One region of the Paracoccus sp. SSK6 genome, then DNA from elsewhere that is predicted to be linked to it. Evidence: riboswitches for the same ligand, from Rfam matches in the RefSeq annotation. Region 1 holds a riboswitch; the other holds the start of a gene.

Region 1 (3,373 bases):
AGGCCCAGGGCACGCAGCCCGTCATTGACCGCGCCGTTGCGGCCGAAGATCGAGACAAGCCCCATGATCGCCACGATCACCGGCAGGATGAAGGGCGCGCCAAGCAGCGTCACCAGGGCCGCCCGCCCCGGAAAGCGCCTCCGCGCCAAGGCACGCGCGACCGGCACCGCCAGCAATGCCGACAGCGTGGCGGACAGCGCCGCTTGCCAAAGCGTGAACCACACCGCGCGCCAGTCCCAGGCGCCAAGCCCCGACAGTCCCTGCGCCTGTCCCATGACGGCGGCCAGCGTGCCAAGGATCAGCGCGGCAAGGCCAAGGGCGGCGACCGCGCCCCCGGCCTCGGCCCGCGTCAGCCGGAGAATGCCCGCAGCCATTCGTCCAGCGCGGGCTGACGCAGCGCCTCGGCCTCGTCTTCGGAATAGAACAGGGTCTTTTCGGGGCGCGGCAGATCGCGCATCACCTGCGGCCACTCGGCTTCGGGCAGCTTGGCGGGCAGGGACCAGTTGGCCAGCGGGATCACCTTCTGGAACTCGGGCGTCAGGATCCAGTCCATGAATTGCTGTGCCAGTTCCGGCTGGTCGGTGGTGCGGACCTGTGCCGCGACCTCGGCCATGAAGTAATGGCCCTCGGGGAAGATCGCAGCCTTCTTGGCCGTGTCGCCCTCGGCCTCGATGTGATAGGCGGGCGAGGTGGTGTAGGAGAGCACCATGTCGGCCTCTCCCTCCGTGAACATGCCGTAGCTTTCGGACCAGCCCTTGGTCACGGTCAGCACCTTCGGCGCAAGCCTGGCCCAGGCGTCCGGCGCGTCATCGCCATAGACCGACTTCACCCAGAGCAGCAGCGCCAGACCCGACACGGAAGACCGCGGATCCTGGATGACGATCTTCAGGTCGTCGGATGCGTCCAGCAGTTCGGCGAAACTGGCGGGCGGGTTTTCCAGCCGGGTCTCGTCATAGACAAAGGCCGTCTCGCCCCAGTTGTAGGGCAGGAAGATGTCGTCCGTCCATTCGATGGGCAGCGACAGGCCGGTCGTGTCCTGCCCATGCGGTGCGAAAAGGCCGGATGCGCGGGCGCGGGCCGTCACGTCGGTGTTCAGGCCGAAGACGATGTCGGCCTCGGTCTTCTCGCCCTCCATCAGGATGCGCGACAACTCGTCCCCGGTGACGAAGCGCAGGTCGCAGGCGCAGATGGCCTCGAACCCTTCCTCGATCTTCGGGCCGGGGCCCCATTCGCTGGTGATGGATTCGCCCGCATAGACGGTCAGGACGGGCTTGTCCTGCGCGAATGCCGGGGTCGCGGCCAGCAGGGCAAGCATCAGGGGCAGTTTCATCGCTGTCTCCTTTCCACAAGGGTTACGAAAGAAAGGACAGCGTCACCTTCCCTCCGCCGGTGTTAGCCGGATCAGGTTCAACGGGTCCGCTTGCGCGTCTCAGCCAGGAAGGCCCCCCGAGGTAGGCCTTGAATGTAGGGATTTCGCAGGCGGGCGCAAGCGGCTAGAACAGCGGCCATGACGAAGGATACCACCGATCAGCCCACCCCGATGATGGCGCAATACCTGGCGATCCGGGACGCCAATCCCGGCGCGCTGCTGTTCTATCGGATGGGCGATTTCTACGAGATGTTCTTCGACGACGCGGTGGCCGCCGCGAGCGCCCTGGACATCGCGCTGACGAAACGCGGCACCCATGCGGGCGAGCCGATCCCGATGTGCGGCGTGCCGGTCCATGCGGCGGAAAGCTATCTGCTGACGCTGATCCGCAAGGGGTTCCGCGTGGCCATTGCCGAGCAGATGGAGGATCCGGCCGAGGCGAAGAAGCGTGGGTCCAAGTCGGTCGTCGCGCGCGACGTGGTGCGCCTTGTCACCCCCGGCACCCTGACCGAGGAATCGCTGCTGGAGGCGCGGCGGCACAACTATCTGGCGGCCTTCGCCCAGGTTCGCGAGGATTGCGCGCTGGCCTGGGTGGACATCTCCACCGGCGCCTTTCAGGTGATGGACTGCGCCCATGCCCGGCTGGCCCCGGAACTGGCGCGGCTTGCGCCCCGCGAGTTGCTGGCGGCCGACGGATCGGGGCTGGACGATCTGGCGGCGGATGCCGGGGCGGCGCTGACCGACCTGCACGCATCCGCCTTCGACAGCGCGGCGGGGCAGCGGCGGCTTTGTGCGCTTTATGGCGTGGAGACGCTGGACGGCTTTGGGTCGTTCACCCGCGCCGAACTGTCGGCCATGGGCGCCATCGTCGATTACCTGGACCTGACCCAGAAGGGAAAGCTGCCGCTGCTGCGCCCGCCGGTGCGCGAACGCGCGGGGGGGGCGATGCAGATCGACGCGGCGACCCGGCGCAACCTGGAACTGACGCAGGCCCTGTCGGGCGGACGCGAGGGCTCGCTTCTGGCGGCCATCGACCGGACGGTGACGGCCGCGGGCGCGCGGCTGCTGGAACGGCGCATCAGCGCGCCGAGCCGCGATCTGGCGCTGATCCATGCGCGGCAGGATGCGGTGGCGATGCTGGTCGATGACCCGCGCCTGATGGGCGACCTGCGAACGGCCTTGGCGCGCGTGCCCGACATGGACCGGGCACTGTCGCGGCTGGCGCTGGACCGGGGCGGACCGCGCGATCTGGCCGCGATCCGGGCGGGGCTGGCGCAGGGCGCGGCCATCGCGGCGCGGTTGCCGAGCGATGCCGCGCCGGTGCTGGCCGAGGCCGCGCGTGACCTGACCGGCCATGACGCCTTGATCCGGCTGCTGGATGACGCGCTTGTGGCCGAACCCCCGCTGCTGGCCCGCGACGGCGGCTTTGTCGCCAGCGGCCATGACGAGGATCTGGACCAGACCCGCCGCCTGCGGGACGAGGGCCGGGGCGTCATCGCCGGGATGCAGGCGGACTATGCCGCGCTGGCGGGGGTGGGCAGCCTCAAGATCAAGCACAACAACGTGCTGGGTTATTTCATCGAGACGACGGCCACCCATGCCGAACGCATGATGGCCCCGCCGCTGAACGCGACCTTTATCCACCGCCAGACCACCGCCAACCAGGTCCGCTTCACCACCGTCGATCTGTCGGAGCTTGAGACGCGCATCCTCAACGCCCGCGACCGCGCGCTGGAGATCGAGCGCGGCATCTTCGACCGCCTGCGCGCGGCGGTGCTGGACCGGGCCGCAGCCATCGGCCAGGCGGCGCGCGCCTTGGCCGAGATCGACCTGGCCGCCGCCTTCGCCGACATCGCCACGGGCGAGGGCTGGACCCGCCCGCTGGTCGATGACAGCCGCGCCTTCGTGATCGAGGGCGGCCGTCACCCGGTCGTGGAACGCGCCCTGAAGCGCAAGGCCGAAAGCTTCGTCGCCAATGATTGCGCGCTGACCGAAGGCCAGACG
Region 2 (3,373 bases), on a different contig from region 1:
CCCTCGGTCGCGATCGTTTCCTGCGGCCTCAGGGGGCTTTGCGCGATGATTTGTCGCAAGGACGAAATCGCGATCATGGCCGAGAAGATCAGGATGAACCCCGCCACCACGCGCGGCATGAACATCGATCCGAGCTGCGTCTCGACCCCGCCCCGGGCCAGCCCGTCGCGCGTCAGGATCAGGATGGCGGCGGCGATCAGGACCGAGCCCAGCACGACATCGGCGTAACGTCGGTTCATGGCTGCCTCCGCGGCCAGCCGGTGTGCTTGCCCCCACCAAGTCGGCTTTCTACCTGGCCGGGCATCCATCTCTTCGTGGTCATCGTCTTTCGGCGGAACAAAGCTGCCTCCCTGTCGCTGAGACGCCGGTCCCCTCCCGCGCCTGTCTTGTTGCCCGCAAGATAGGTCGCAAAACTCTATAAAGTCGAACTTGAAAATTATTCATAGCTAAAAGTTTTATTTATATAGTGGGTGCGGCCATTGGAGGTAGCGATGAACAGCAAGCAACTTGTCGTCTTTTGCGAGGTCATGCGGACCGGCTCATTTTCCGAGGCCTCACGGATTCTACATCGCACTCAGCCCGCGATCAGCGCGATGATCGCCAGTCTGGAAACGGAGTTGGGCTATAAGCTGTTCCTGCGGCACTCGGGACGGCTCGTGCCGGTGCCCGAGGCCTACTATCTGTTCGAGGAGGCAAACGAAATTCTGGAACGCCTTCGCAACGTCGAGCAGAATATGAGCCGCATCGGCAATCTCGAACAGGGAGAGTTGCGGATTCTTTGCATGCCTGGGCCCTCGGTGATCTTGGTCCCGCAGCTTGCGACGCACTTTCTCAAGCAGCGACAGGACGTACGCCTTACGCTTCTAACGCGCAGTTCCTTGCAGGTGCGGCATTTGGTGGCCACCCAGAAATTCGACCTCGGACTCGCCGATCTTAGCGGCCAAGCGGCGGAAGATTCGAACCTGCTCCGATTCGAGCCTGTGACTTACCAATGCCTTTGTGCGCTGCCGGAGGACGATCCGCTGGCGTCCTGCCCGGTCATCACGCCGCGGGACCTGAAGGAGCGTGACATCGCGGCATTGTTTTCCGCCCATCCCACCTACAGCCGCACCGCCGAAGCCTTCGCTTCACAAGATGTTCCGTTCCGTCCTCGATTCGAAATGCAATATTTTTATCCTCTGCTCTCCTTCGTCGAAGCCGGCCTGGCCTGTGCGATCATTGATCCACTGAGTGCGGAAAGCTATCGGCTGTCTCGCGGGGATGCCGGAAAGGTGACATTCCGTCCGTTCCAGCCAGTCGTCCCTTTCACCGCTGCCGTAGTTATGCCGCAGCACCGCCCCTTGTCCAAGCTTGCCAAAGCCTTTGCAGAGATCCTGAGCAATGATCTTGACGCCCATCAACGAAGGTACTCGGAACTGAGCTACGGCTGACACCCGGGGAGGTGTACCTGAAGAGGCTGCTGAGGGCGACCCTGCTGCGGCTGTGCCATAAAACTCGCTGAAGATGGAGCGATAGCGAAAGCATTGATCCTGGCGTCATCACGTCATTGACAGCGACCATGCCAGTTGCCATGGTCCGGCCCACATCAACGGGGGTGCTCCATCCAGGGGCTGAGATGCGCGAACTCGCGCGAACCCTTTCAGCTGATCCGGGTAATGCCGGCGGAGCGAGGCAAGCATGTTCATTGGCGCCCAAGTGTCGCTTTATCCCATGACGTCCGATTTCGTGAACGTCATCATGTCCAGCCTTAAGGCGCTCGATCCCTATCGCGACAAGTTGCGGATCGAGACGGATGACATCTCAACCCTGATGGTGGGGGCGCCGGAACCGCTGTTTGACGCCCTGCGTGACCTGTTCGCCTGCGCGGCACGCCAGCCGGATCATGTGACGATGCATGTCACCTTGTCCCGCGGCTGTCCCGGAGAGCCGGATGATCCGATCTGTCGTTGCGAGACGCTAACTCGCGCGCAAGGCTTGTCCCTGTCAGAACGTAAGGCCAAGGCGGAGGAGGCTGTTCGGGCCGCGCCGGCTCTGGGCATTGTCGTCGATGTGCAGTTTTCGCTCTATGTGCTGGGCCAGGACCGTCACATGGACGAGATCTATGGCTGCATCGACTTCCTCAAGAACTCTGGCACTTTCCTGCGCTCCAAGAATTTCTGTACCCGGCTGCGAGGCGATGCAGGAGCGGTCTTCGAGACGCTGTGTCAGGCCTTTCTGCGCTTTGGACCGGCCGAGGGGCACGTGACGATCGACATGACGGCCTCGGCGAACAGCCCAAGTACGCGCTGATCCCCCGGAGGCACGGTCATGCTGCCGCGTATTCTGCCGCCTCTGCTTCTGGCCGTCTGTCTTCTGGCGGGCTGGGAGATCTATTGCCGACTCGCAGATGTAGCGCCGCTGATCCTTCCGGCGCCCTCTGGTGTGCTGCAGGCCTTGGTCTTGAACCGGGCCGACATAGGCGCCCATGCGCTCTCCACGATAGCGGTGGCGGCCTTGGGCTTCTCGCTTTCGGTCGGCTTCGCCTTTCTCGTCTCGGTCATGTTGCATTTCCTGCCTTGGGCCAAAAAGGGTCTGATGCCATTGTTCGTGGCAAGCCAGACAATTCCCCTAATCGCGCTGGCGCCGCTGATGATCCTCTGGTTCGGCTTTGGCCTTCTGCCAAAGGTACTGCTGGTGATCCTGGTCACCTTCTTTCCCATGCTGCTGAGCCTGCTGTCCGGTTACCGGCAGACGCCTGCCGACTTCACGGATCTTCTTGCATCGATGGGCGCGGGACGGCTTTCCATTTTCCGCCGCGCGGTGCTGCCCTCGGCTCGGCCCAGCTTCTTCGCTGGGCTGCGGATCTCGGCCACCTATGCGATCGTGGCCACGATCTTTGCCGAATACGCCGGGGCGCGGCGCGGTTTGGGCATCTACATTCTTGCAGCCAAGAACAACTTTCGCGCCGATCTTCTGCTGGCGGCGGTAGTGGTGTCTGCGGCGCTGACGCTGGCCCTGTTGGGCGCCATCCGGCTTCTGGACCGCTTGACGGCCCGCGGCTCTAAGGCGCGCCATGCTTGATTTGCGCGGCCTGACCATCCGCACAGATGCGGCATTGCTGGTTGGCGATCTGTCGCTGTCTTTACCGATGACCGGGATCACCGCTCTGATCGGTCCCTCCGGCTGCGGTAAAAGCTCGGTCCTGAAATGGCTGGCGGGCATCCTGCCCAAGGACTTGGATGCCGCAGGACAATTGATGCTGGATGGTCAGGCCATTGCCCGCCCCAGTCCCGCGATCAGCTACCAGCCCCAAAGCGACGGGCTGTTCCCATGGCTGACGGTGGCCCAGAATGCCGCTTTGGGCCTTCAGGTCAGAGGACTGTCTCGTGCCGAA

The links. A riboswitch is a leader RNA that binds a small molecule or an ion and turns the genes downstream of it on or off. The one in region 1 is predicted to bind thiamine pyrophosphate.
Region 2: it holds a riboswitch for thiamine pyrophosphate, as region 1 does, so the genes downstream of both, AAIL68_RS13640 (YkoF family thiamine/hydroxymethylpyrimidine-binding protein) here and AAIL68_RS03490 (thiamine ABC transporter substrate binding subunit) in region 1, are expected to answer to the same signal.

Annotation. Positions count from the first base shown of each region.
Region 1 is NZ_JBDPNJ010000003.1:70,703-74,075, reverse strand. It holds gene AAIL68_RS03495 (thiamine/thiamine pyrophosphate ABC transporter permease ThiP) at 1-374, opposite strand, end outside; gene AAIL68_RS03490 (thiamine ABC transporter substrate binding subunit) at 350-1,330, opposite strand; TPP riboswitch at 1,362-1,459, opposite strand; gene mutS (DNA mismatch repair protein MutS) at 1,508-3,373, shown strand, end outside.
Region 2 is NZ_JBDPNJ010000024.1:30,321-33,693, reverse strand. It holds gene AAIL68_RS13650 (tripartite tricarboxylate transporter TctB family protein) at 1-239, opposite strand, end outside; gene AAIL68_RS13645 (LysR substrate-binding domain-containing protein) at 492-1,430, shown strand; TPP riboswitch at 1,581-1,687, shown strand; gene AAIL68_RS13640 (YkoF family thiamine/hydroxymethylpyrimidine-binding protein) at 1,678-2,289, shown strand; gene AAIL68_RS13635 (ABC transporter permease subunit) at 2,440-3,060, shown strand; gene AAIL68_RS13630 (ABC transporter ATP-binding protein) at 3,053-3,373, shown strand, end outside.